One region of the Klebsiella terrigena genome, then DNA from elsewhere that is predicted to be linked to it. Evidence: predicted binding sites of a transcription regulator. Region 1 holds the regulator's gene; each other region holds the start of a gene.
The links. The regulator CRP, encoded in region 1, controls carbon source genes, mostly activating them, when cyclic AMP is high. The targets are predictions, from matches to a motif close to ATGTGANNNNNNTCACAT.

Region 1 (7,317 bases):
CGATATCACGAAACCCACGCTGATCATTCACGCGAAAGACGATCCGTTCATGGACCATCATTCCATTCCGCCGCAGGAGCAGCTACCGGCCAACGTCGAGTACCAGCTGACCGAACAGGGCGGGCACGTCGGGTTTGTCGGCGGCACGCTGCGCAGGCCTGAGATGTGGCTGGAAAGACGGATCCCGGACTGGCTAACGCGCTGGCTGGAAGGAAAAAAATGATTATTCCCTGGCAGGATCTGGATCCCGAAACGCTGGATAACCTGATTGAAACCTTTGTGTTGCGCGAAGGCACCGATTATGGTGAACATGAACGCTCGCTGGCCGATAAGGTCGCCGATGTAAAACAGCAGCTGAAAAGCGGAGAAGCCGTACTGGTGTGGTCAGAGCTGCACGAGACGGTCAACATCATGCCCCGCAAGCAGTTCCACGGCTAAGGCGGCGCCACACCATCGTTTAATCTGGGAGTTGATATGTCTGCCAAACATCCGGTGATTGCCGTCACGGGCTCCAGCGGCGCGGGAACCACCACCACCAGCCTCGCCTTTCGCAAAATCTTCGCCCAGCTGAACCTGCGTGCCGCCGAAGTCGAGGGCGATAGCTTCCATCGCTACACCCGCCCGGAAATGGACATGGCGATCCGCAAAGCGCGGGATCAGGGGAAGCACATCAGCTATTTTGGCCCGGAAGCAAACGACTTCGGCCTGCTGGAAAACACCTTCCTCGAGTACGGACGCAGCGGAACCGGCCAGTCGAGAAAATATCTGCATACCTATGACGAGGCCGTGCCGTGGAATCAGGTACCGGGCACCTTCACGCCCTGGCAGCCGCTGCCGGAGCCGACCGACGTCCTGTTTTACGAAGGGCTACACGGCGGCGTTGTCACCCCGCAGCACAACGTGGCGCACAATGTCGACCTGCTGGTGGGCGTCGTGCCCATCGTCAACCTGGAGTGGATCCAGAAGCTCATCCGCGATACCAGCGAGCGCGGGCACTCTCGCGAAGCGGTGATGGATTCGGTCGTCCGCTCAATGGAAGATTATATTAACTTCATCACCCCGCAGTTCTCGCGTACCCATATCAACTTCCAGCGGGTTCCCACCGTTGATACGTCGAACCCCTTCGCCGCTAAAGGTATTCCCTCGCTGGATGAAAGCTTTGTGGTGATCCACTTCCGCAACCTGCAGGATATCGACTTCCCGTGGCTGCTGGCGATGCTGCAAGGGTCGTTTATCTCGCATATCAATACGCTGGTGGTACCGGGCGGCAAAATGGGGCTGGCGATGGAGCTGATCATGGCGCCGCTGGTTGAACGGCTGATGGCAGGGAAAAAGATCGGTTAAGCCGGTAAACACCCCGGCTGCACGACGCAAACCGGGGCCACGGGCTGGCCTTCCGGCTTAGCCCTCGATAACTTCGTACGAATGCGTGATATTTACCGCTTTTTGCAGCATCAGCGCCACCGAGCAGTATTTCTCCGCCGACAGGTCTACCGCTCGCGAAACGACCGCATCCTTCAGCTCGCGGCCGGTCACGATAAAGTGCAGGTTGATGTGGGTAAACAGGCGCGGCGCCTCTTCCCGACGCTCTGAGGTCAGCTTCACCTCACAGTTGGTCACATCGTGACGTCCTTTCTGCAAAATTGAGACCACGTCGATGGCGCTACAGCCGCCGGCGGCCATCAGCACCATTTCCATCGGACTCGGCGCTTTATCCCCGGAGTTACCGTCCATCAAAATCTGGTGGCCGGAAGCCGACTCACCGATGAAGGTTAACCCTTCCACCCATTTCACACGAGCTTGCATAAAATTTAACTCCAAGGTTGCAATTTTCCTGACAGATTACACGTACATAACAAATCTCGCAACGGAAGGCGACCTGCATCATGCTGAAGCGAGACACCAGGAGACACGCGGCAAAAGCTATGCTAAAACAGTCAGGATGCTACAGTATTACATTGATGTACTGCATGTATGCAGAGGAATTCACATTACAGGCTGAAGAAAAATCACCAGCCAGCTTCCCAGGCATAGGGAAACAATACGATTGCATGCCCGGATGCCGTGTAGTGTCGGCACCCGGAGATAGCTTATAACAGAGGATAACCGCGCATGGTGCTTGGCAAACCGCAAACAGACCCTACCCTCGAATGGTTCTTGTCTCATTGCCACATTCATAAGTACCCATCTAAAAGCACGCTGATCCACCAGGGTGAAAAAGCAGAAACGTTGTACTACATCGTCAAAGGCTCTGTGGCTGTGCTCATCAAGGATGAAGAAGGTAAAGAGATGATTCTCTCTTACCTCAACCAGGGCGATTTCATCGGTGAATTAGGCTTGTTTGAAGAAGGCCAGGAGCGTAGCGCCTGGGTACGTGCGAAAACCGCATGTGAAGTGGCCGAAATCTCCTATAAAAAATTCCGTCAGCTAATCCAGGTTAACCCGGATATTCTGATGCGTCTCTCGTCGCAGATGGCCCGCCGTCTGCAGGTTACCTCTGAGAAAGTCGGTAACCTTGCCTTCCTCGACGTCACCGGCCGTATCGCCCAGACGTTGCTGAACCTGGCAAAACAACCTGACGCCATGACCCACCCGGACGGTATGCAAATCAAAATTACCCGTCAGGAAATCGGTCAGATCGTCGGCTGTTCACGTGAAACCGTTGGCCGTATTCTGAAGATGCTGGAAGATCAAAATCTGATCTCCGCACACGGTAAAACTATCGTCGTCTACGGCACGCGTTAAGCTGATAAAACGGCGTGTTGCTCCTGCAACACGCCGTTTTTGTTTTCCCTCTATGTGGCGCAGGCTGATTTACCACCCGGAAGTCAACTACGCACTGCGGCAAACGCTGGTGCTGTGTTTGCCGGTCGCAATAGGCCTCCTTCTCGGCCATCTGCAGCAGGGTCTGCTGTTCTCGCTGGTTCCCGCATGCTGCAACGTCGCCGGTCTTGATACACCGCATAAGCGCTTCTTTAAACGCCTGATTATTGGCGGCTCGCTCTTTGCCGGCTGCAGCCTGATCGTTCAGCTCCTTCTCCAGCACGATATCCCGCTCCCTTTAATTCTCAGCGGCCTGACCCTGCTCCTTGGCGTCACGGCAGAAATCAGCTCGCTGCACGCGAGGCTGCTGCCCGCCTCGCTGATTGCCGCCATCTTTACTCTGAGCCTCGCCGGCAATATGCCGATCTGGGAACCGCTGCTGATCTACGCGCTTGGCACGCTGTGGTACGGGCTATTCAACTGGTTCTGGTTTTGGCTGTGGCGCGAGCAGCCGCTGCGCGAATCGCTAAGCCTGCTCTACCGGGAGCTGGCCAACTATTGTGAAGCCAAATACAGCCTGCTGACCCAGCATATCGACCCGGCAACCTCGCTGCCTCCGCTGCTGACCCGTCAGCAAAAGGTCGTCGACCTGATCACCCAGTGCTACCAGCAGATGCATATGCTGGCGGCCAATCAGCGTAGCGACCATAAGCGCCTGCTGCGGGCGTTTCAGGTTGCCCTCGATCTGCAGGAACATATTTCCGTCAGCCTGCATCAGCCGGAAGAGGTGCAGAAGCTGGTCGAACGCAGCCACGCGGAAGCGGTAATCCGCTGGAATGCGCAAACCGTCGCCGCGCGGCTAAGGGTGCTGGCGGATGACATCCTCTACCACCGCTATCCGCAGCGCTTTAACATGGATAAGCAGATCGGCGCCCTGGAGAAGATTGCCTCTCAGCACCCCGACAACCCGGTCGGGCAATTCTGCGCATGGCACTTCAGCCGCCTTGCCCGGGTGCTGCGCACCCAGCGTCCGCTGTACCCACGTAACCTGATGGCCGATAAGGAACGGCGCCTGCCGCTACTGCCTGCGCTGAAAAACTATCTCTCTTACAAATCGCCGGCTTTACGCAACGCCGCCCGGATCTGCGTGATGCTCACCGCCGCGAGCCTGATGGGCAGTGCGCTAAACCTGCCCAAACCCTACTGGATCCTGATGACGGTGCTTTTCGTCACCCAGAACGGCTACGGCGCAACGCGGGTCCGCATCGTCCACCGGGCGGCAGGGACCCTCGCCGGCCTGGTGATTGCCGGACTGACGCTGCACTTTCACGTCCCTGAGGGCTATACGCTGACCGCGATGCTAATTATCACGCTGTTGAGCTATCTGATTATTCGCAAGAGCTACGGCTGGGCGATGGTGGGCTTTACCGTCACGGCGGTTTATACCCTGCAGCTGCTGACGCTTAACGGCGAGCAGTTTATTGTCGCCAGGCTTATCGATACGCTTATCGGGTGTCTGATTGCCTTCGGCGGGATGGTATGGCTGTGGCCACAGTGGCAAAGCGGCCTGCTGCGTAAAAACGCCCACGACGCGCTGGAGGCGGACCAGGAGGCCATCCGCCTTATTCTCAGCGACGATCACCAGGCGCCGGCGCTGGCCTATCGGCGGATGCGCGTCAACCAGGCACACAACTCGCTGTATAACTCGCTGAATCAGGCGATGCAGGAGCCCGGCTTTAACTCGCAATATCTTGACGATATGAAGCTATGGGTCACCCATAGCCAGTTTATTGTCGAGCATATCAACGCCATGACCACGCTGGCCCGCGAGCACAATATGCTGACGCCGGATCTGGCCCGGCGCTATCTTGAATCCTGTGAGATTGCGCTACAGCGCTGTCAGCAGCGGCTGGATACCGACGGGCCGGGTAGCGCCGGCGAGGTGAATATTATGGAGTCGCAGGATGCGGACGTGCCCCGCGGCCCGCTGAGCACCATGGAGCAGCACCTGCAGCGGATCCTCGATCATCTGAACACCATGCACACCATCTCATCGGTGGCATGGCGTCAGCGCCCGCATCACGGCATCTGGCTACGCGCAACTAAGCGCTAAGTACGCGCTGTACCGCCTGTGCAAAGCGCGCCATTCCTTCGTCAATATCGCTATCGTCAATGACCAGCGAAGGCACAAAGCGCATCACGTCAGGCCCGGCATTGAGCACCATAACCCCCGCTTCCGCCGCGGCATACAGGAAATCACGCGCCCGGCCGTGATGCTGCGGCTTCAGCTCCGCACCGATCAACAGCCCCATACCGCGAATATCGCTAAACAGATCGAAGCGGGCGTCAATCTGCTGCAGATGCTGTACAAAGCGTTCGCGCTTCGCGTTGACGCCGTCCAGTACCTCAGGCGTATTAATCAAATCAAACGCCGCACCGGCGACGGCGCAGGCGAGCGGATTACCCCCGTAGGTTGAACCGTGGGAGCCGGCATGGAACGCGCTGGCAATATCGTGGGTGGTCAGCATGGCGCTAATCGGGAAACCGCCGCCGAGCGCTTTCGCGCTGGTCAGGATATCCGGCGTCACGCCGTAATGCATATAGGCGAACAGCGAACCGGTACGCCCCATTCCGCACTGCACTTCATCAAACACCAGCAACGCCTGATGCCGATCGCAAAGCTCACGCAGCCCTTTGAGGAACTCCGGGGTCGCAGCCATCACGCCGCCTTCGCCCTGAATCGGCTCAACCACCACCGCGCAGGTGTGATCGTCCATGACCGCCTTCACCGCGTGCAGGTCGTTGAACGGTACGTGAATGATATCCGCCGGCTTCGGCCCGAAGCCGTCAGAATATTTCGGCTGCCCGCCAACGGAGACCGTAAACAGCGAACGACCGTGGAAAGCGTTATGGAAGGCGATGATTTTGGTTTTATAGGGGCTATGGCGGGTGATCGTGTAGTTGCGCGCCAGCTTGAATGCCGTTTCGTTGGCTTCAGTGCCGGAGTTCATAAACACCACGCGGTCGGCGAAGGTGGCATCGACCAGCTTTCTGCCCAGGCGCAGCGCCGGTTCGTTGGTGAAAACGTTGCTGGTATGCCACAGCGTTTCCCCCTGCTCATGCAGCGCCGCAACCAGCGCCGGATGGCAATGACCGAGCGCCGTGACGGCAATACCGCCCGCAAAATCAACGTACTCTTTGCCCTGCTGATCCCATACGCGGCTACCTTTACCTTTTACCGGAATAAATTCTGCCGGTGCATAAATCGGCAAAATAACCTCATCGAACGTGGCGCGGGTAATTGCCGGTTGCTCAGTTGCCATGTGATGCCATCCTTCTTCGTTATGCAAAAATGATTATGATATTATAATCACAAAATATGCATAAAAAATCAGTCAATGGCAACTACAAATCAACGCTTGAGGAAGTTTGCCAGCAGCTGATGCCCCTGCTCGCTGAGAATGCTTTCCGGGTGAAATTGCACCCCCTCAAGATCCCACTCTCGATGGCGAATGGCCATAATCTCTCCGCTCTCGCTGCGGGCCGTCACGTCGAAGCACTCAGGCAGGGTATCCGGGTCAATGACCAGAGAGTGGTAGCGGGTCACGGTGAGGGGATTGTTTAATCCCTGAAACACGCCGCGTCCGTCGTGGCTGATAGGGGAGGTTTTTCCGTGCATGACTTTGGCGGCACGGACGATGGTCGCCCCGAAGACCTGGGCGATAGCCTGATGCCCCAGGCAGACGCCCAGCAGCGGCACCTTCCCGGCATAATGCCCGATGACGGCCAGGGAGATCCCCGACTCGTCCGGCGTGCAGGGCCCGGGTGAGATAACGATTTTCTCCGGCGCCAGCGTCGCGATCTCCTCCAGCGTCAGCTCATCGTTACGCTTAACCAGCACCTCAGCTCCCAGCTCGCAAAAATACTGGTACAAATTCCAGGTGAAAGAATCATAGTTGTCGATAAGCAGGATCATAGCGGCTCCGGAAAAAACAAAACCGGGCTATTCTACTCAGATTCTCACGCTTCGCTTACCACTTTGGCAAAGATCGCTTCCAGCGGCTGCGGATCGCCCATGGCCCCCAGCTGATTAGCCCGGCTCCACGCCTCAGGATCGATATCGCGCCAGTCGAGAATAAAGCCGGCATGAATGGCCAGCTGCTCAAAGAAAATACGCTGCGCCAGCCCGCTGCCGAGGCGAAAAGGGTGTAGCACATTGATTTCACCGTAGTACCAGCTCAGGCGCGTAATAAAAGCGCTGCGGTCGAGGCCGCTAAGATAGTTCTCCTCTTCCAGAGCCCGCATCAGCGCGTTACCTTCCTTTTCAATCCATGCGAAATGACAAAAAGGCGTATCTCCCTGATAGATATCAATCTCCCTGAACCGTCCGGCCCAGGCAAAAATATCCTGGTAGAGCTGATGGTGAATCGCGCAGAGATAGGGCAGCCCGCGCCCGCGCGGCCCCAGGGGAATCGTCGCCGCACGTAGGGAGGTTATCTCCAGCATGACCTGCTCGAGCCGCCGGGCCTGGCGAATACCGGGAAGATTGCGCAA
Region 2 (7,317 bases), 1.6 Mb from region 1:
CAGTTGCGCGAACGCCGCCCAGGACGGTGTTATCGTTCATCCCGACGATCAGCCAGTGTTTGACCTGCGGGTGCTGGACCAGCATCGAGTTGCCGGCATCGAAGGCGCCGGGGATATCGTTGGATTTCGTCGGCACGCGGTAAATCTGTTTATCCGGGAAGCCGGCGGCTTTCAGCGCATCCAGCGAACCGGTGGTGCGGCGACGCGCGGTATCGAGCTCATCGGCGGTAATCGCCATCACCCCGGTATCCTTCACGTCCCAGCCGCGTTTTTGCATCTCTTTATAGAGCTCCTGGCCCTGACGAGCGCCAATCTCGCTGGCCGCCATCATCACCAGCGGAACGCTCTCCATCGGTTTGCCTTTGGCGTTGACGAACTGATCGTCGACGGTGATCACCTTCATGTCATAGCCGCGAGCTTTGGCGACAATCGCCGCTCCGAGCTTCGGATCCGGCGTACAAATAACAAACCCCTTCGCGCCGCTGGCGGCCAGGCTGTCGATCGCATTAAGCGTTTTTTCACCGTCCGGAACGGCGATTTTAATCACCTCAAAACCTAAATCTTTGCCGGCCTTATCGGCAAATTTCCATTCAGTTTGAAACCACGGCTCTTCCGGCTGCTTGACCAGAAAACCGAGCTTAAGCGTTTCCGCCATAGCTGATTGTGACATAACCGCAGCGAGACCAATCGCCGCCAGCGCTTTAGTAAATTTGTGCATGGTAAACTCCAGCTTAAATTCGCTTTTATGTAGGGAAATATCGGATCTAAAAATTTTTATCAGACTTAAAACAAGGTATTAGAAAAATCTCATCCAACGATGCCGTTGTTGAAATAGTAATAGCCGGAAATCAATTCTCCATACGAGAGCATTATCACATCGCGGAATTACAGTAATTGAGTGCATAAATTCAGCGAAAAATGACATAAAAAAAGCGCCAATTGTCAGACAATTAGCGCAGGCATAAGCCGTATTATCCATATCACCAGCAGAGTTATCCCTGTGACGCATTTAGCGCAGCGCGCCCGGCATGCGGACCCGCAATCGGCGCTAGCGGTTGCCCTCCCCCTGGCCCCCTCCTCCCGGCGATGCCAGGCGCTACGCCCGACATCACGCTTTATTGACACAATCGTCATCGCCCTGAAATATTATTTCCCGGCAGTCAGCCGTAAAAATTAAAAAATGATCCAGCGCAATGTTGCGCCAGCAGAATCGTGACAATTAAATGCTGCTATTAAACATACGACGCGGTTATTTTAATTAAGCGCTGCTCATGTAAACATCATACAACTACGTAATATGAGTGAAGGCTTTGATAAAACTGACGAATACAACGATAAAAATAAAATATAATCAAGGCGTTAAATGACATTCAATTTAATGAAAATGCTAATCAATGGCCTGCTATCAGCGGATGGTGTAACTAAACGTAAATCCCTCCGGTTAAGAGTTTTCTTAAGTAAGTTCTGAGAGTATTCTATATTTGTGGACATCGGAAATATCATTTCCGGCCACTCATGGAGAGCGCGGAATTATATTATTCCGCCAGTAAAGTTTCGTGTGAAGGTCTCGTAATGAAGCTGTTGGGGGCGAAAGCTCTTAACCCGCGAAGGCCCCCTTCCAGATTAATAAGGATATTTTATGGTAGTTGCAGGAATGGCTCAAAAGCTGAATAACCAGATGAATCTTGAGTTCCGCGCGTCGAACTCGTATCTGCATCTGAGCGAGTGGTGCGCACAGCAGCGCCTGAACGGCTCCGCGACGTTTCTCCGCACCCAGGCGCAGTCCAGCGTCACGCTGATGATGCGGGTGTTCGAATTTATGAAAAAGGGCGGCGAGTGGCCTATCGTGAAGGCCGAAGGCACCTATCATCAGGAGTGCAGCTCCCTCGAGGATCTGTTTACCCAGACTCTTGCCGACTATGAACAGCGCAGCAGCCTGCTCGCCGGTCTGGCAGAAGAAGCTAAAGCGCAAAGCGATGATTCCACCTGGCGCTTTTTGACCCTCTTAGAGAAAGAGCAGCAGCAGGACGGCATGCTCCTGCAAACCGTTCTCGATGAAGTGCGTAGCGCCGATAAAGCCGGTCTTTGTCTGCAGCAAACCGACCGCCGTCTGATGGATCTGGTGGCGCAGCAGCGCCATTAATCCGGCTTAGACAAACGCCGCATCAGCCGCGCCTTCAGGCTGGCTAAAGTCAGCGGGAACCACCGCTCCAGGGCACCGTTCAGGCTATTAATGAAAGGTGCCCGATAATTCACCTCCCGCTTCGTTCCGCCAGCGCCCTTGCCAGTCTCGTCTGAGAGCCCAGCGACCAGCCTTGGGCATCGCTTCAGGCCTCCTCGCACATAGCCCACACGCTCCCCCGCCCTGATATTTTGGCGCTCCGCAGCCGTTTGTTATTCCTAAAAAGCATTAAAAACTTTTAAGCCGATCGCATTACTGCGCAGCTAAATCGCCTGACCGATGATTAGTGACGGGGATCACTTTCTAAACCGTGAGTTAATAATATAAAAACACTGTTTCAAAAATTTAAAACAAGAGGTTTATATTAATGGCAAGATACGCGGCTTCAGCCTCGCAAGGGCTGCAGGGAAGACCGATTTTGTTACGCCATCAGCTCGCCTACGGTGGCGGCAACTTACTGGGGAGCGGCGCGCTGGCAATCAGCGGCGCCTGGTTACTCTATTTTTATACGACATTTTGCGGGCTGACGCTGATCGAGGCCTCGTTAATTTTCTCGATCGCCAGCATTATCGACGCCATCAGTAACCCGTTAATGGGCTATCTTACGGATAACTTCGGTAAAACCCGGCTCGGCAGGCGCTTTGGCCGGCGGCGCTTCTTTTTGCTCATCGGCATTCCGCTGATGATGTTTTATCCGCTGCTATGGGTAGAAGGGCTCGGCTTTTGGTACTACCTCAGCACCTACGTGATCTTCGAAATCATTTATACCTCAATCATGGTGCCTTACGAAACGTTGGCCACCGAAATGACCGACGATTTCTCATTACGGTCTAAGCTCACCGGTTATAAAGCCATTTTTGGCAAGCTGGCAAACTTCCTCGCGGCCTTTATTCCGGGCCAGTTCATCCTGCTGTACGGCAAGGATTCCGCTACCCCGTTCTTCCTGACCGGCCTGACCTACGGCATCATTCTGATCGTCGCTATCTCCTGCCTGTGGTACTGCAGCTGGGAGCGTCCGCGGGAAGAGGAGAGCAGCGTCAGCGAGAAGAGAGGGCTGCTCAATACGCTGCTGCTGCTGGCTAAAGATATGCGCTCGACCTTTTATTTACGCGTCTTCCGCAAACATCTCGGCATGTACCTGTGTGGCTTCGGCGCGGAATGGCTGTTCGCCTCCATCTTTACCTATTTTGTTATCTTCGTTCTGCAGCACGATCCGGCGATGGTTGCCGGGCTGAACAGCCTGAACTCAATTCTGCAGCTGGTCTCTACCGCGCTGTTCATCGGCCTGTGCGTGAAAAAAGGCTTCAGCAAGCCCTATATCCTCGCGCTGAGCGTGGTTATCTTCTCGGTACTGCTCTACACCTCGCTGTGGTTTTTCCATCTGCCGGCGCACCTCGCTACCGTGCTGATGTTCGGGATCACCGTCCTGTTTGGCCTCGGAACCGGCGGCGTGTATTACATCCCGTGGACGGTTTATACCTTCCTTGCCGATGTGGATGAGATTTACACCGGCCGCCGTCGCGAGGGAATTTATGCTGGCGCCATGACCTTCTCCGGGAAAATACTACGCTCGATCATCGTCTTCACCATGGGGGCTATTCTCAGCTTCTACGGCTTCCAGTCGAAGGCGCATACCCAGCCGGAAAGCGCGGTTACGGCGATTGCCGTGGTGTTCTGTAGCGGAGTGGTGCTGCTGGCTCTGGCCGCGATCGTCTTCAGCAAGCAGATGAAGCTGGATCGCAAAGCCCATATGGTGGTCTTACAGGAGGTTGCGCGGATTAAAGCGGGAGGCAAAATCGGCGATATCGCGCCGGAGGTACGGGTTGTCGTTGAGGATCTCGTCGGCCATCGCTACGAAGAGTGCTGGGGTAACAGCAAGCTGTTTAGGGGTGAAGAGGCGACCCCGGCCCGTTCCGCAGTCTCCCACCAGGCCTGATGGATACCCCGCCACCACGTGTGGCGGGGTAGAACCAATTAGTGAGCTTCGCTTTGCGGGGTGAACTTCAGCTCAATCAGGGCAATCGCTTTTTGCACCGCACGCATCGTAACCGGGTCGGACGATGAAGGATGGCTTGAAAAATCAATCGCTTTAAGCTGAGTTGCCATCTTTTCGCGCACCTCTACAGGGGCGATAACGTCAATGACATCGAGGATCTGTTTGATAACCAGCTGACAGGCAACCACGTCGGAAACCAGCTCGTCTTGTTCGGTAAGGTGTTGAGACATTTTTTGCTCCTTTTTGCAGGAGCGTAATAGTACCCTAAATCAGCTGAGATAAAAAAACCTGCCGCAGCAGGTTTTTTTATCAGAACATGCCGGCTGGCGGCACATCTTTGAAGGTCTTGCAGTAGGTGTCAAAAATGCTTTTCAGGATCTTGCGCAGCTTCATGGCGTCACTCCGTTTTTGTTATGCAGGTGTTAATGCTTGTCCGACTATAATATGACCGCCATCACAAAAATCAATTTAAATGTGCGCCAAATCACAAAAATAATTGCAGACTGAATTTTAAATTTAACAAAAAGCGAACGGAGCCGGAGCGTTCCCCCTCTCCTGCCCGCGATCTCAGCAGGCTATGGCAACAACATAATGACGACAAACATCTCCGCCCGGGAAGACCGGGCGTTCTCGGCGCCAGCGCTGCTGGTCGCCGGGGCCTTTTTTATGGAGTTTCTCGACGGAACGGTGATCGCCACCGCGCTACCGGACATGGCGCAAGATTTTGGCGTGGCGGCGGTGGATCTCAATATCGGGATCAGCGCCTATCTGATTACGCTGGCGGTATTGATCCCGGCCAGCGGCTGGATAGCCGATCGTTTTGGCGCCCGCAGGGTCTTCACCCTCGCGCTGGCGATTTTTACCCTTGCCTCGGTGTTTTGCGGCCTTTCCAGCAATGTCGATACCTTCTTTGCCATGCGTATTCTGCAGGGAATGGGCGGCGCGCTGATGGTCCCGGTCGGCCGTCTGGCGGTACTGCGTACCACCCCGAAGCACCAGCTGATTAAGGCCATTGCGACGCTGACCTGGCCCGCGCTGGTGGCGCCGATTATTGGCCCGCCGCTCGGCGGCTTTATTACCAGCTACGCCAGCTGGCACTGGATTTTCTTTATTAACGTCCCGCTGGGTCTCGCGGCGATGGCGCTGTCGCTGCGCATTATTCCCGATATTCGCGAAGAGGAGCGGCGCCCGTTCGACCTTCCCGGCTTCCTGGCCACCTCGGTTGCCATGGTCAGCCTGGTCAGCGCCATGGAGATCCTCGGCGATAACCGGCCCGAGGGCTGGAAGACCCTGGCGCTGCTGGGGCTTGGGATCGGCTGCATGCTCTTCTCCCTGCGCCACTTCCGCCGCGCCGCCTGGCCCATGGTACGCCTCGATGCGCTGCGGGTCCCCACATTCAGGGTCACCATGTACGGCGGCTCGCTGTTTCGCGCCTCCATCAGCGCCGTGCCTTTCCTGCTGCCGCTGCTGTTCCAGGTGGGATTCGGCATGGATCCGTTCCACTCGGGGCTGCTGGTGCTCGCCGTGTTCGTCGGTAACTTCACGATTAAACCCGCCACCACGCCGCTTATCCGCTGGCTCGGCTTCCGCCGCCTGCTGCTGATTAACGGCGCGCTCAACGTTCTGTCGCTGCTGGCCTGCGCATTTTTGACTCCGCAAACGCCGGTGTGGTTAATCCTGCTGATCCTGTTCCTCGGCGGCGTTTTCCGATCGATTCAGTTCACCGGCATCAGCACACTGGCCTTTGCCGATGTGCCCTCCCCGCAGATGAGCTACGCCAACACCTTGTTCAGCACCGCCTCGCAGCTGGCGGTTGGCTTAGGGATAACGCTTGGCGCGATAGGTATTCGTATTGGGGAAAAGCTGAGCGAATGGCTAAGCCTGTCGACGCTGCCCGGCATCAGCTTTCGACTCTCATTTGTGTTTATTGCGCTGATTTGTCTGGTGGGAATGGTGGATAGCCTGAAGCTGAAGGCGGATGCCGGAAGCAGCGTGTCGAACAAGGAAGCGTAGGCGAAAGTAAGGCCAGCCGCGGCTGGCCTTACCGATGATTAACCGACGATGTGGCGAACGAAGGCTTCGATCTCTTTGTCCTGGCAATTCTCGAAGAAGCACTGCTGGAAGCGCGGACCTGAGACGGCGGTTTTAACCAGTTCCGGGTCGATAGCGCGCAGCGTGTCGAGGTAATTCTCTTTCACCACCGCCGCTTTCACCGTATTCAGAATACCGGCATTGCGCACCTGCGGCTCTTTACGCTCCGGCGGATAGCCTTCCCCGTTGCGGCCGGTGAACGCTTTTTCGAAAATAAAGCGCACGTTCAGCTCTGCGCCCCAGCCGAAACCTTTCGCAAACGGCAGAGAGAGCGCGTTGCCGTTGTTGATCTGGGCAAACAGGAAAGCGTCGGCAGGATCGATACAGTAGCCGCACACCACGCCCGGATGGATATTCAAAGACATCAGCGCGCCCTGGCCGGTGCCGCAGCCGGTAACCACGAAGTCCACCGCTTTGGAATTCAGCAGAATGCTGGCCATGATGCCCAGATGAATATAGGTCAGGTGATGATCGTGCTCATCGCTCATACCCACGTTGTAAACCGGGAAGCCTTTCTCGTCGGCAACGGCGTTGAGCTCGTTGAGGATGATGGCATTTTTGTTTGCCTGGCTGTTTTCCATCATCAGTGCAATTTTCATGCTTTACTCTCCTGAATGCTTTGCGGGTACTTCCGCGATAGGTCGTTAACGTTGGTATGACATTACTACTTAACAAACGCACTTTCAAATTTTATGAAAAGTTGTTTTATAAATTACGTAGCGCTTCACACTTTTGCCCTCCAACCCCGTCCCCCGCTCTTTGCGCCTCCGCCTCCCTGCCGCTCCCCGATCGGCAAAATCCGCGCGAGGCCCTCAGCCGCTCGTCATTTGGATGCGCATATTTATCTGGCTCGACGCTATTTATTAAATATCAATTAAAACCATTCTCATTAATTATTAAATTGCCAATGCGTTTTATTCCCATTTGCATTTTTAATAAATGAAGTTTTTAATTTACTTTTTGCAAATAAATAAATAACAAATTATAGTGAGCGCACAATAATCTTAATTACCTATATTTTCGGAGCGCGCGCTATGCTGAAAACAGA
Region 3 (7,317 bases), 1.3 Mb from region 1:
CAGCAGCGCCGGGTCAATACTTCCCTGGGTGGCGCTGACGTGCAGGCGCTTGCCGGCATACTCCTGCCACCAGACGCTGAAGGCGCGCTCGCTTTCAGCGGTCATCCGGTCGGTTTTATTGCTGATAATGACGTCGGCGGCGGCCAGCTGATCGCGGAAGTTTTCGTTGGCCACCACCTTCGGGTCCAGAAGCTGACGGGGATCGAGAACGCACAGCGTCGCGCGCAGGTCGATCCACGGCTCGTAGACCGCGGCGGTGAGAATATCGAGGATCTGTTTCGGATGACCGAGCCCGGTTGGCTCAATCAGCAGCCGGTCCGGCTTCCCCTGGCGCAGCAGGGTATTCAGCCCGACCTGCATTGGCAGGCCGTTGACGCAGCACATGCAGCCGCCGGGAATTTCTTTGAGTAATGCGCCGCTATCGGCCAGCAGAGCGCCGTCAATGCCCACTTCGCCAAACTCATTGACCAGTACGGCCCATTTTTCATCTGCAGGCTTGTGGGCCAGCAGATGAAGAATCGAGGTCGTTTTACCGCTGCCGAGAAACCCCGTGATCAAGTTTGTTTTGGTCACATTTTCTCCAGGATACAAATGTAATGTTGTAACAGTTGGCGACTATCCTGACGAAAAAATGGGGAAAAGAGAAGGCTTACGACGGACAGAAAAGAATTCTGTCCGTTAAACAGCAGAAATTGTTAAGAATCCAGCGCGGCGGCGATGGCTTCGCGTGCGCCCAGCGACGAGAGCTGGCGCCAGGCCGAGGTCACGTTGGCGACAAATTCGACGCTGTTAGGAAGGTCGTTGCCAAAAATCTCTTCGAGGGAGAGCAGGGCGCTGACCCGCTCTTGCTCGTTGCTGCCGGCGACCAGGGCGTGGATTTTCTCCGCCAGCGGGTCGCGAACGTCAATCGGCTGGCCGGCATCGTCCACGCCGCTGACGTAGCGCATCCAGCCGGCGACGCCAAGCGCCAGCAGCGGCCAGCGGCTGCCGCGAGCGAGATGCACCCGGATGCCGTCAAGCATGCGCTGCGGGAGCTTCTGGCTGCCGTCCATCGCGATCTGCCAGGTGCGATGCTTCAACGCCGAGTTGCTGAAGCGCTCGAGAAGACCGTCGGCGTAGCCCGTCAGATCGACGCCTTCGATAGAGAGCGTCGGCGCCTGTTCATCGAGCATCAGCCGGCGCGCGGCGGCGCGCAGCACCTCATCCTGCATGCAGTCGCTGATATGCGCATTGCCCGCAAGGTAGCCGAGCCACGCGAGGAAAGAGTGGCTGCCGTTGAGCATTCGCAGCTTCATCTGCTCCCAGGGCAGCACGTTGTCGGTCATCTGCACGCCGACGGTTTCCCACGCCGGGCGGCCGGCGACAAAGTTATCTTCAACCACCCACTGAATAAACGGCTCGCAGCTGATGGCGCAGGGATCTTCGACGCCCAGCGCGGCGCTGATTTCCGCCAGCGACTCGTCGGTGGCGGCGGGAACGATGCGGTCGACCATCGTGCCGGGGAAGCTGACTCGTTCAGCAATCCACTGCGCCAGCTCCGGACAGCGTTTCTGTGCCATTCCCAGCACGGCGTTTTTCACCACGTGGCCATTGTCGGGGATGTTATCGCAGGAGAGCACGGTAAACGGCGGCAGGTGGCGCTCACGACGGCGGGCGAGCGCCTCGACCAAAATGCCCGGCACCGACTGCGGCAGCGTCGGGTTATCCAGATCGTGCACGATGCGCGGCTGTTTAAGATCCAGCAACCCGCTTGCCGGGTCGATGCAGTAGCCTTTTTCAGTAATGGTCAGAGAGACGATGGCGACCTGCGGTTCGCAAAACTTCTCGATTATCGCCGGGAGCGAATCGAGTTTAGCGTTCAGGCACTCGTGCACCGCGCCGACCACGATAGCCTTATTGCCCTGCGCCCCTTTCTCCAGCACGGTAAACAGGTGATCCTGCTGGCGGAGCTGGCTCATCAGCCGATCGCCGCTGAACAGACTTATTTCGCAGATCCCCCAGTCGCCGCCGCTGGCGTTCAGCACCCGGTCGGTAAGCAGCGCCTGGTGCGCGCGATGAAAGGCGCCAAACCCAAAGTGCACAATACGCGAGCGCAGCTGGCTGCGATCGTAGCGGGGACGCTGCACGTCTTCCGGTAGCGTAGCTGTAGCAATATTCGTCATTCTTTACACACCTGATTAACCAATGATTAACACGGCCAGTGTAAAGTTATATGACAACAAATTAAATTGGTGAGCCGTATTTATACGCTTAGTGTGAGCTAGATCAATCAATTCAGCGGGATAAATTGACCCTTTGACGGAAGCCTGTATGGTAGTCGTCATTGATGTTCGCGTTATTGGTATAACAACTTTAAAGGGGTATAGCGATGGAGCAAACCTGGCGTTGGTACGGACCGAACGATCCGGTATCGCTTGATGATGTACGGCAGGCCGGTGCGACGGGCGTGGTTACCGCGTTGCACCATATTCCGAACGGGCAGGTATGGCCCGTTGAAGATATCAAGCAGCGTCAGGCGCTGCTGGCGGAAAAAGGGCTGACGTGGTCGGTGGTCGAAAGCATCCCGGTGCATGAAGAGATTAAAACCCATAGCGGGCAGTACGCAACCTGGATTGCCAACTACCAGCAGAGCATCCGCAACCTTGCGGCCTGCGGGATCGATACCGTCTGCTACAACTTTATGCCGATCCTCGACTGGACGCGTACCGATCTGGAGTATCAGCTAGCTGACGGCTCGAAGGCGCTGCGTTTTGATCACATCGCTTTTGCCGCCTTTGAGCTGCATATCCTGCAGCGCGCTGGCGCGGAGGCCGACTACAGCGAAGAGGAGCAGCGCCAGGCGCAGGCTTACTTTACGGCGATGAGCGCTGCGGAAGTTGAAAAGCTGACCCGCAATATTATTGCCGGCCTGCCGGGAGCCGAAGAGGGCTACACCCTCGATCAGTTCCGCGCGCGCCTGGCCGAATATGACCATATTAATAAAGCGCAGCTGCGTGAAAATATGGCCGTCTTCCTGCGCGCCATCGTGCCGGTATGTGAAGAGGTAGGCGTGCGCCTGGCCGTTCACCCGGACGATCCGCCGCGTCCAATCCTTGGCCTGCCGCGCATCGTGTCGACCATCGAGGATATGCAGTGGCTGAAAGAGGTTGTTGATAGCATTAACAACGGTTTTACCATGTGTACCGGCTCCTACGGCGTGCGCGCCGACAACGACCTGGTGAAGATGGTGGAAACCTTCGGCGATCGCATTCACTTCACCCATCTGCGATCGACCTGCCGCGAAGAGAACCCGAAAACCTTCCACGAGGCGGCGCACCTGAACGGCGACGTCAATATGGTGGCGGTGGTGAATGCGATCCTGAGCGAAGAGCTGCGCCGCAAGCGCGCCGGCGATCTGCGTCCGATCCCGTTCCGTCCGGATCACGGCCACCAGATGCTGGACGATCTGCGTAAGAAAACCAACCCGGGATATTCGGCGATCGGTCGCCTGAAGGGAATGGCGGAAGTGCGCGGCGTTGAGCTGGCGCTGAAGATGACGAAATACCCGGAACTGCTGTAGGTCACAGCGTTCGTCGGATAAAAAAATGCCCGTCAGCGGCGATGCTGACGGGCATTTTTGCGTTGATTATCGGAGATTAAGCCGCCGTCCGTTAGTCGGCACGGCCCATATAGCGGCTCTCTTCGATATGGATACGAATGCGTTCGCCCGAGCTCAGGTATTCAGGAACCTGCACCACGAGGCCGGTGCTCAGGGTTGCCGGTTTGTTGCGCGCGCTGGCGGATGCGCCCTTGATGCCCGGCGCGGTTTCAACAATCTCCAGATCGACGGTCTGCGGCAGTTCCAGCGCCAGCAGCTGGCCGTCCCAGGTTAGAACCTGCATGTCCGGCATGCCGCCTTCCGGAATAAACAGCAGCTCTTCTTCAATTTGCTCTTTGGTGAAGATATACGGGGTGTAATCTTCTTTATCCATAAACACGTATTCGTTGCCATCGACGTAGGAGAAGTCAACGTAGCGGCGGGTCAGGGTCACGGTATCGACAATGTCGTCGCCCTTAAAGCGTTCTTCAACCTTCAGACCGGTACGTACGTCAGCGAAACGCATTTTGTACAGCGTTGCTGCGCCACGGGCGCTCGGTGACTGAATATCAATGTTTTTAACAATCAGCAGCTTGCCGTTGTAATTCAGCACCATACCTTTTTTAATTTCATTCGCTCTTGGCATTGCGGTAATCCTGTAACTTAAAGGGTCAAAATATCGCGTAAAACTACTCGCGCCGGGCCTTTCAGGCAAGTGGAATTCGCGCGTTTTGCTATCTTCGGATAAAACGTTTAGGCTGCGTCTGAAAAAGCACCGTTAAGAGAACCATCTATGGAATGTCGTACTGACTGCGGTGCCTGCTGTATCGCCCCCTCAATCTCATCCCCGATCCCCGGCATGCCTGACGGGAAACCCGCAAATGTAAGGTGTGTTCAATTATCTAATGACAACTTATGTAACATTTTCGGTTCGGAACTACGACCAAAAGTGTGCGGTAATCTTCAACCTACGCTAGATATGTGTTCAACGGATCGTGACGCCGCTATGACTTATCTGCTTCACCTAGAGTCCAGTACAGCACCATAAGTATTTATAGTACATTGCTTGCTGATACCTAACCTCTGGTGATGTATATTTGTTTTTATATCAACAGGATAGGGGTCGTTCTCTTATAGGAGATCCATCACGCAGCCATTTAATCTTCAAAAATGTTTTCCAAGTCTTGCTGTTGAAATCTATCTGGACTGAGTTTATCTGTATCTACAGGATTGGGGCATGTTGATCGCCTCCAAAACCTCTGCTAACTTGCGGTATCGGCGAAAACAAGTAGCCATTCACAATGGCAAGTAAATGTTTCCCCATCAATATTTATCAGTTCCAGTCTTCTTCGACATTTTGGAAGTGTTAACAGGCATCGATCCTAATAATGTTTTTAATAACCTACAAAATTTAATGGTGAAAGGAGGCAAAGATTGGCTCAGGTGCCTCCTGTCCAAGAAGCTTTTTATTTCGTTCCTTGTTTCGTTCCTTGATGGCTGCTTTCCTAGCCCTGTGAAACACAGGCGCGTATTGACGCCATCGGCTGTTGGGCTGTGGTACTGCTTTCACTCGTGCATCCATGGTCGTTGTTGCAATTATAAGACAGCGCCAGAACTCCTCTGGAGTCGGAGCTGACCACATGCTTGTAATCCATGTCTGAGCCCATTGAGCCTTTTCATACTCTCTTAGAGAATATTTGGCAGCATCGCCACAAATGCCTTTTTTATCAATATATTTACTTATGATATTATTGAATTCAGTAGATTGGATTGAATAACCCGCAATTGATATGGCATATGCTTGGTCCAAACTATCGTCGCTCGAGATTAATTCGAAGACTAGTGATTTAATAAACGAAGAGGCTCCAAAACGTTCCGCTGCAAGTACTTCCTGAGCAAGGATTGCATTATTTTCTGAACCCAGGAGCCTCTGGCGCCAGAGAGTTTCTATCGGTTTAGATGCACAGCTTCCCCAAATAGCTTGATGTTCAAGTGTCAGGTCGTCATCTACAAATAATGTTAGAAAACCTTGCGTTCTTGAAGCCCGGTTTAGTAGTATCACTGCGAGTTCAGGTGACTTAGCTGAAATTATATTTGCCACAGTAAAAGTCAAGTTTTTTAGCCAAATAAATTGAGAACTCTCCGCCTGAACTAAAATATAGGTCAGCTCATCCAGCAACGTAGGCGCCTTAGCAACGAGGTTTTGGATAATATCGATAGTAATTTCTTGAACCAAAAGCCTTGCTTTACTCCCTTTTAGTTCTTGGAAAAAAGCGTCTGCGGCTGCGTTTAGTCTGCTTTGTTTATCATCGAAATTATCATTGATATCTAACACTTCCTCCAGGCTTTTAGCTCTAGGGATGTGAACGTTATCCCGCGTACTTTCTTCGACTGATATAAGAGGGAATGGGACCGGGTCAGTTCTCGAGAGATTCAAATCTGCGAGGGGAAGTTTTATCTTTCCTGTTGCTATGATTCCTTTACGAAGTTGTTTCACAAAGTTATCTACCAATACTTTGGTAAAATCAGTATTGAGTCTACTCAAAGTTGCAAACCAAGTTTTGTGGCTGATCCGACTTAGAAGGCAGTCAATTGACATTTCACCTTGAGCACACGCTTCAACCAACAGAATTGAACCATACCAAGCTTCGTATACATTTTCGTCTGTAGAGGGGGCGCGCCAATTGCTGTCACAATGTGCTTGTCGAACCTTGTTTAGATCTTTGTGTGTTGCCAATTCAAAAGCTATGGAGCGAAGCTTTGAAGATTCCCCGTAAGAACATTTTAAAATGAGTTCTTCGAGCTCATCATTTACCAGAGTATTCCCATAACGTGCAGCTACCAGCGCACCGTATGCTGCATCTTCATTATTGTTTCGCAAAGCTTCTTGTACTGCTGAAACTATTTCTATTGTCGGTTGATGTTTCAAACTGGGGATTACTGACAGTAAGTAGCTTGGCCCTGGAACCTTACTTGTCATATACTCAAGCTGTTTACCAGCAGAAATATGTACGGCGGCGTAGTAGAACACGAATTTCCTGCAAACTGTTATATCCTTTTCAGGTAATGTCCTAAAAGCATCGCTTTCCCTCGCTCTACTGAGAATATTCTCTGCAAGATCTGGATATATCAGTGGAATGTGTTGTTGGCAGTTTAATATGATCTGCCGAAGTGGTAGGCCTGATCTTGTAACCATTCCCTCAAGAATATTCCTAGTCTTCTGGATGGCAATATCTGGATAAAATCGACAGGCTACCGGAAGAAAATCGCTGAAGCATCGATCCTCACTTCCAAAATACATTGATTGCAACATTTTATCGGGATCAAGCTCGCTGAACTGCTGAATTCCTTCATCCATGTCTGTTGGTGCCGTTGAATTTGGATTGGCAGCTTCGACTTGGCGCCATTTATTTTTAGATGCTGGTTCGAAGTTATTCCAATTTTTTCGAAGCTCTTTAGCTAATCGATTAGCTGTCACTGCATCCTTTTCTTTCCCTGTTGCATAGAGCATTCGAACGATAGTCCACTGGCCTCTTTCGGAGGTATCTTCTGTGCGCAATGGCTCGATTGCTTTTAGGAAAGCATTTCTAGTTTCATTACGGTGTATTCGATTAAAAGTGGTTAGTTGCTGAAATGCTTTCCGTGCAGAATGAATATTTTTATCTAACGCAAATGCCAATCCCATTGCAACAAAGCTATCGGCAAAGCTTACAAGAGAATGGCCAGCTAGTAGCCGAAGT
Region 4 (7,317 bases), 430 kb from region 1:
GCGTGCGGTGACCGACAAGCCGTCCCTGCTGATGTGCAAAACCATCATCGGCTTCGGTTCGCCGAACAAACAGGGCACCCACGACTCCCACGGCGCGCCGCTGGGCGACGCGGAAATCGCGCTGACCCGCGAGGCCCTGGGCTGGACCCACCCGGCGTTTGAAATCCCGTCTGACATCTACGCGCAGTGGGATGCGAAAGAAGCCGGTCAGGCTAAAGAAGCAGCGTGGAACGAGAAGTTCGCTGCTTATGCGAAAGCCTTCCCGCAGGAAGCCGCCGAGTATACCCGCCGCATGAAGGGCGAGATGCCGGCTGACTTCGACGCGAAAGCGAACGAATTCATCGCGAAACTGCAGGCTAACCCGGCGAAAATCGCCAGCCGTAAAGCGTCGCAGAATGCGATTGAAGCCTTTGGCCCGCTGCTGCCTGAATTCCTCGGCGGCTCGGCTGACCTGGCGCCGTCCAACCTGACCATCTGGTCCGGCTCGAAGGCGATTAACGAAGACACCGCCGGGAACTACATCCACTACGGCGTGCGTGAGTTCGGGATGACCGCGATTGCCAACGGTATCTCCCTGCACGGCGGTTTCCTGCCGTACACCTCTACCTTCCTGATGTTCGTGGAGTACGCGCGTAACGCGGTACGTATGGCGGCGCTGATGAAACAGCGTCAGGTGATGGTCTACACCCACGACTCCATCGGTCTGGGCGAAGACGGCCCGACGCACCAGCCGGTCGAGCAGGTGGCTTCCCTGCGCGTGACGCCGAACATGAGCACATGGCGTCCGTGTGACCAGGTGGAATCGGCGATTGCGTGGAAATACGGCGTTGAGCGTCACGACGGCCCGACGGCGCTGATCCTGTCACGTCAGAATCTGGCGCAGCAGGAGCGTACGGCGGAGCAGCTGGCGAACGTTGCCCGCGGCGGCTACGTGCTGAAGGATTGCGCCGGCCAGCCGGAGCTGATCTTCATTGCCACCGGTTCAGAAGTTGAGCTGGCGGTTGCCGCGTGGGACCAGCTGTCTGCGGAAGGGGTGAAGGCGCGCGTGGTCTCCATGCCGTCCACCGACGCCTTCGACAAGCAGGATGCGGCGTACCGTGAATCGGTGCTGCCGAAAGCGGTTTCGGCTCGCGTGGCCGTGGAAGCGGGTATCGCTGACTACTGGTTCAAATACGTGGGTCTGAACGGCGCCATCGTTGGTATGACCAGCTTCGGCGAGTCTGCGCCGGCTGAGCTGCTGTTCGAAGAGTTCGGCTTCACCGTTGAAAACGTTGTCGCTAAGGCGAAAGCGCTGCTGTAGTTCTGTGCAACGCGCTTCGCGAAGGCATCAGAAGAATGAGCCGGGCTAACGCCCGGCTTTTTTGTTGCTGTTATTCCCGATGGCTGTCACGAGGCTGCATATTATTCCAGTGAAAATGTGATGTATGTCAGATTACACGCTTCTCGTACTGGACAAGCATTCCTTTTATTCCGCGTTTGGCTTATTCTAGCTGAAGCGTTTCAGTCGTCTAAATGTTCGACAATTAATCAATCAGTCGCAGTTTGCGACGGGTAAGGTTTCCCTCCGGGCGTTGCTGGATTACTCTGTCAGCCACTTCACATCAGGGATAACCTTGCAGGAGACCTATGACCATACGCATTGCGATTAATGGCTTCGGTCGCATAGGACGCAACGTGGTTCGTGCTTTATATGAATCCGGGCGTCGTGCGGAAATTACCGTGGTGGCAATCAACGAGCTGGCGGATGCTGCGGGCATTGCGCACTTATTGAAATATGACACCAGCCATGGGCGCTTTGCCTGGGATGTTCGCCAGGAGCGGGAGCAGCTTTACGTTGGCGATGACGTCATTCGCCTGCTGCACGAAGCTTCGATAGAGGCGCTACCCTGGCAAGAGCTGGCGGTGGATATCGTACTGGATTGTACCGGGGTTTACGGCAGCCGTGAGCATGGCGAAGCCCATCTTCAGGCTGGCGCGAAGAAGGTTATCTTTTCGCATCCCGGCGGTAACGATCTCGATGCCACCGTCGTGTTCGGCGTTAACCATGATGAGCTACGTGCAGAGCACCGTATTGTCTCCAACGCCTCCTGCACCACCAACTGCATTATTCCGGTCATTAAGCTGTTAGATGATGCCTACGGCATTGAGTCAGGGACGGTAACAACGATCCACTCCGCCATGCACGATCAGCAGGTTATAGACGCCTATCATCCGGATTTACGCCGTACGCGTGCGGCCAGTCAGTCAATTATTCCGGTTGATACTAAACTTGCGGCGGGGATCGCACGTATTTTCCCTCAGTTTAACGACCGTTTTGAAGCGATTGCGGTTCGCGTACCGACGATAAATGTGACGGCGATCGACCTGAGCGTGACGGTGAAAAAACCGGTAAAGGCTAGTGAAGTCAACCAGTTGCTGCAAAAAGCAGCGCAGGGAACATTTCATGGTATAGTTGACTATACGGAATTACCGTTAGTCTCGACAGATTTTAACCACGATCCGCACAGCGCCATCGTTGATGGTACTCAAACGCGGGTGAGTGGGGCGCATTTGATCAAAACGTTGGTCTGGTGCGATAACGAATGGGGCTTTGCTAACCGGATGCTCGACACGACGTTAGCGATGGCCGCTCAAGGTTTCAGGTAAAGTGCGTGAGCGCTTGCAAAACTTTATGAATCAACGAGAGGATTCACCATGTCTGTAATTAAGATGACCGATCTGGATCTGGCTGGTAAACGCGTTTTTATCCGTGCCGATCTGAACGTACCAGTTAAAGACGGTAAAGTAACCAGCGACGCGCGTATTCGTGCTTCTCTGCCGACCATTGAGCTGGCTCTGAAGCAGGGCGCTAAAGTGATGGTCACTTCTCACCTGGGTCGTCCGACCGAAGGCGAGTACAACGAAGAATTCTCTCTGCTGCCGGTTGTTAATTACCTGAAAGACAAGCTGTCCAACCCGGTGCGTCTGGTTAAAGATTACCTGGACGGCGTTGAAGTTGCCGCCGGTGAACTGGTTGTTCTGGAAAACGTTCGCTTCAACAAAGGCGAAAAGAAAGACGACGAAGCGCTGTCTAAAAAATACGCCGCGCTGTGCGACGTATTCGTTATGGATGCATTCGGTACTGCCCACCGTGCCCAGGCTTCTACCCACGGTATCGGTAAATTTGCCGACGTAGCCTGCGCCGGTCCTCTGCTGGCTGAAGAGCTGGACGCGCTGGGTAAAGCGCTGAAAGAGCCGGCTCGCCCGATGGTTGCCATCGTCGGTGGTTCTAAAGTTTCCACTAAGCTGACCGTTCTGGACTCCCTGTCTAAAATCGCTGACCAGCTGATTGTCGGTGGCGGCATTGCCAACACCTTCGTTGCCGCTCAGGGCCACAACGTGGGCAAATCCCTGTACGAAGCTGACCTGGTTGACGAAGCTAAGCGCCTGCTGACGACCTGCGATATCCCGGTTCCGACCGACGTTCGCGTGGCGACTGAATTCTCCGAAACGGCGACTGCAACCCTGAAATCTGTTAACGACATCAAAGATGAAGAGCAGATTCTGGACCTCGGCGACGTTTCTGCACAGAAGCTGGCTGATATCCTTAAAAATGCCAAAACCATTCTGTGGAACGGCCCGGTTGGCGTGTTTGAGTTCCCGAACTTCCGTAAAGGCACTGAAATCGTGGCTAACGCCATCGCCGACAGCGAAGCGTTCTCCATTGCAGGCGGCGGCGATACCCTGGCTGCAATTGACCTGTTTGGCATCTCGGACAAAATTTCCTACATCTCTACTGGCGGCGGCGCGTTCCTCGAATTCGTGGAAGGTAAAGTACTGCCAGCAGTAGCAATGCTCGAAGAGCGCGCTAAGAAGTAAGTTTGTACAGGCGGGTAACACCGCCTGTTTTTCAAATTCTATTCAATTGTCGCTCTAAATAATTCGCGCTGCCGGAAGGCAGCGACACGGCGAACCCCGGCGGCTTACGCAAGTTAGCGGCGGCGGTAAGCGAGGAAAGCCAACGCACCGGCAGCACGAATTGTGACGAGCAGAAACGGCCGAAGATACAGGACTACGTAACATGTCTAAAATTTTTGATTTTGTAAAACCTGGCGTGATCACTGGTGATGACGTTCAGAAAGTGTTCCAGGTAGCTAAAGAGAATAACTTCGCACTGCCAGCGGTTAACTGTGTGGGTACTGACTCCATCAACGCCGTTCTGGAAGCAGCTGCAAAAGCTAAATCTCCGGTTATCGTTCAGTTCTCTAACGGCGGCGCGGCGTTCATCGCGGGTAAAGCGGTTAAAACCGACGTTCCTCAGGGTGCGGCAATCCTCGGCGCTATCTCCGGTGCACATCACGTTCACCAGATGGCTGAACACTACGGCGTGCCGGTTATTCTGCACACCGACCACTGCGCTAAGAAACTGCTGCCGTGGATCGACGGCCTGCTGGACGCCGGTGAAAAACACTTCGCCGCTCACGGCAAACCGCTGTTCTCTTCTCACATGATTGACCTGTCCGAAGAGTCCCTGCACGAAAACATCGAGATCTGCTCTAAGTATCTGGCGCGCATGGCCAAAATGGACATGACTCTGGAAATCGAACTGGGCTGCACCGGTGGCGAAGAAGACGGCGTGGACAACAGCCACATGGACGCTTCTGCGCTGTACACCCAGCCGGAAGACGTTGATTACGCGTACACTGAACTGAGCAAGATCAGCCCGCGTTTCACCATCGCTGCTTCCTTCGGTAACGTACACGGCGTGTACAAGCCGGGCAACGTGGTTCTGACCCCGACTATCCTGCGCGACTCTCAGGAATATGTTTCTAAGAAACATAACCTGCCGCACAACAGCCTGAACTTCGTCTTCCACGGCGGTTCCGGTTCTTCTGCTCAGGAAATCAAAGACTCCGTAAGCTACGGCGTGATCAAAATGAACATCGATACCGATACCCAATGGGCAACCTGGGACGGTATCCTGCAGTACTACAAAACTAACGAAGCTTACCTGCAGGGCCAGCTGGGCAACCCGAAAGGCGAAGACCAGCCGAACAAGAAATACTACGATCCGCGCGTATGGCTGCGCGCTGCTCAGACGTCCATGGTGACTCGTCTGGAGCAGGCATTTAAAGAGCTGAACGCGATCGACGTTCTGTAAGAAAATTCTGTTTCTTGCCCTGAAGCCCGCTTAACTGCGGGCTTTTTCGTTTCCAGGCAAAAGGATATACCAGGGGAAAACTGTGATCGACTTGGCAAAACAGGCGCATATTGTTTACCCTTAACCTACCTGCCGTTTTGCAGGCCTGGTTTTTATTTCCCGCCCGGGTATTTATAAGGAATGTTAAATGGAAGATTTGAACGTTGCCGATAGCATACACAACGCCAGCTCGTGGCTGGTGCGTAATCAGGAACTGCTCCTGAGCTATGCCGTCAACATCGTCGCGGCAATCGCGATTATTATCGTCGGGATGATCGTGGCGCGCATGGTGTCGAACACGGTTAATCGTCTGATGCTGGCGCGTAAGATTGATGCCACCGTTGCCGATTTTCTTTCCGCGCTGGTGCGCTACGCCGTTATCGCCTTTACCCTGATTGCCGCCTTAGGTCGCGTCGGCGTGCAGACGGCGTCGGTGATCGCCGTACTCGGTGCCGCCGGTTTAGCCGTTGGTCTGGCGCTGCAGGGCTCGCTGTCCAACCTCGCCGCCGGCGTGCTGCTGGTGATGTTCCGTCCGTTCCGCGCGGGTGAATACGTCGATCTCGGCGGCGTGGCCGGTACCGTGCTGAACGTGCAGATTTTCTCCACCACCATGCGCACGGCCGATGGCAAAATCGTAGTGATCCCGAACGGTAAAATCATCGCCGGTAACATCATTAACTTTTCGCGTGAACCGGTTCGCCGCAACGAATTTATTATTGGCGTCGCCTACGATGCCGATATCGATAAGGTGAAGCAGCTGCTGACCAATATTATCGAATCCGACGAGCGCATCCTGAAAGATCGTGAAAGGACCGTACGCCTGAACGAGCTGGGCGCGTCGTCGGTTAACTACGTTATCCGCGTCTGGAGCCAGAGCAGCGATCTGCAAAGCGTTTACTGGGATGTTCTGGAACGCATCAAGCGCGACTTTGATGCCAACGGTATCAGCTTCCCGTACCCGCAGATGGACGTGCACGTGATCCGTCCGCAGGAGCAGGCGGAGTAGTTCAGCGCCCGCAGTCGATAAAGGCCAGCACCCGCTGGCCTTTATCAGAACGCGACTATTAGCATTGCTTATTAATGATTAATATTATCAATTTCCTCTAATGATTTGTTCGCGCTATATTCCCCTGCATTAACGACCTCATCGGAAAAACCACTATGTTATCGTATTACTTTCAGGGGCTTGCCCTGGGAGCGGCTATGATTTTGCCGCTCGGTCCGCAGAATGCGTTTGTGATGAATCAGGGCATTCGCCGCCAGTATCATCTGATGATTGCGCTGCTGTGCGCGATTAGCGATCTTCTGCTGATCTGCGCCGGTATTTTTGGCGGCAGCGCGCTGCTGATGCAGTCGCCGTGGCTGCTGGCGCTGGTCACCTGGGGCGGCGTGGCCTTCCTGCTGTGGTACGGTTTCGGCGCGCTGAAAACGGCTTTTAGCGACAATCTGGAACTGGCGAGCGCGGAGGTGATGAAGCAGGGGCGCTGGAAAATTATTGTCACCATGCTGGCGGTCACCTGGCTCAACCCGCACGTCTACCTCGATACCTTCGTGGTGCTCGGCAGCCTGGGCGGGCAGCTGGCGGTTGAGCCGAAACGCTGGTTTGCGCTCGGCACCATCAGCGCCTCTTTCCTGTGGTTCTTCGGTCTGGCCCTGCTGGCGGCCTGGCTGGCGCCGCGTTTGCGCACCGCCCGGGCGCAGCGGATCATTAACGTGCTGGTTGGCCTGGTGATGTGGCTGATCGCCGTCCAGCTGGCGAAAGATGGCTTTTTACACGTACAGGCGCTGGTCAACCAGGCTTAGTCCGATGGACTTTTCGCTTATACGCGTTAAGCTTGCTGGCATGCGTCCGTATATGGGCGACCAATGTAGATGGAGAAACGACAGTGAAGTTAAAGCTCATGGCCCTGGCGGCAGCAATCGGATTCAGCTCAATGGCAGCTCAGGCAAATGAATTGCCAAATGGCCCCCACATTGTGACCTCGGGTACCGCCAGCGTTGCTGCGGCGCCCGATATTGCGACCCTGGCAATTGAAGTCAACGTGGCCGCGAAAGATGCCGCATCGGCGAAAAAACAGGCCGACGATCGCGTTGCGCAATACCTCTCTTTCCTCGAAAAGAACGGCATTGCCAAGAAG

Region 2: azuC (stress response protein AzuC) is a predicted target of CRP. The motif match lies at 4,651-4,668, and genes of this name have one in related genera.
Region 3: HCK03_RS07880 (mannitol dehydrogenase family protein) is a predicted target of CRP. The motif match lies at 2,254-2,271, and genes of this name have one in related genera.
Region 4: epd (erythrose-4-phosphate dehydrogenase) is a predicted target of CRP. The motif match lies at 1,416-1,433, and genes of this name have one in related genera.

Annotation. Positions count from the first base shown of each region.
Region 1 covers NZ_CP050508.1:399,043-406,359, reverse strand. The annotation lists gene HCK03_RS01830 (hydrolase) at 1-223, shown strand, start outside; gene HCK03_RS01825 (YheU family protein) at 220-438, shown strand; gene HCK03_RS01820 (phosphoribulokinase) at 475-1,344, shown strand; gene HCK03_RS01815 (OsmC family protein) at 1,402-1,806, opposite strand; gene crp (cAMP-activated global transcriptional regulator CRP) at 2,113-2,745, shown strand; gene HCK03_RS01805 (YccS/YhfK family putative transporter) at 2,798-4,876, shown strand; gene argD (bifunctional acetylornithine/succinyldiaminopimelate transaminase) at 4,866-6,086, opposite strand; gene pabA (aminodeoxychorismate synthase component 2) at 6,176-6,739, opposite strand; gene HCK03_RS01790 (putative adenosine monophosphate-protein transferase Fic) at 6,784-7,317, opposite strand, start outside.
Region 2 covers NZ_CP050508.1:2,034,812-2,042,128, reverse strand. The annotation lists gene HCK03_RS09600 (arabinose ABC transporter substrate-binding protein) at 1-718, opposite strand, end outside; gene HCK03_RS09595 (non-heme ferritin-like protein) at 1,640-2,143, shown strand; gene HCK03_RS09590 (MFS transporter) at 2,601-4,118, shown strand; gene HCK03_RS09585 (DUF2766 family protein) at 4,157-4,408, opposite strand; gene azuC (stress response protein AzuC) at 4,488-4,571, opposite strand; gene HCK03_RS09575 (MFS transporter) at 4,770-6,191, shown strand; gene HCK03_RS09570 (RpiB/LacA/LacB family sugar-phosphate isomerase) at 6,230-6,868, opposite strand; gene ftnA (non-heme ferritin) at 7,304-7,317, shown strand, end outside.
Region 3 covers NZ_CP050508.1:1,656,646-1,663,962, forward strand. The annotation lists gene HCK03_RS07875 (CobW family GTP-binding protein) at 1-573, opposite strand, end outside; gene HCK03_RS07880 (mannitol dehydrogenase family protein) at 696-2,162, opposite strand; gene uxuA (mannonate dehydratase) at 2,369-3,559, shown strand; gene yeiP (elongation factor P-like protein YeiP) at 3,651-4,223, opposite strand; gene HCK03_RS07895 (YkgJ family cysteine cluster protein) at 4,371-4,625, shown strand; gene HCK03_RS07900 (NACHT domain-containing protein) at 4,989-7,317, opposite strand, start outside.
Region 4 covers NZ_CP050508.1:826,635-833,951, forward strand. The annotation lists gene tkt (transketolase) at 1-1,300, shown strand, start outside; gene epd (erythrose-4-phosphate dehydrogenase) at 1,627-2,646, shown strand; gene pgk (phosphoglycerate kinase) at 2,695-3,858, shown strand; gene fbaA (class II fructose-bisphosphate aldolase) at 4,061-5,140, shown strand; gene mscS (small-conductance mechanosensitive channel MscS) at 5,328-6,185, shown strand; gene argO (arginine exporter ArgO) at 6,341-6,982, shown strand; gene HCK03_RS04045 (oxidative stress defense protein) at 7,066-7,317, shown strand, end outside.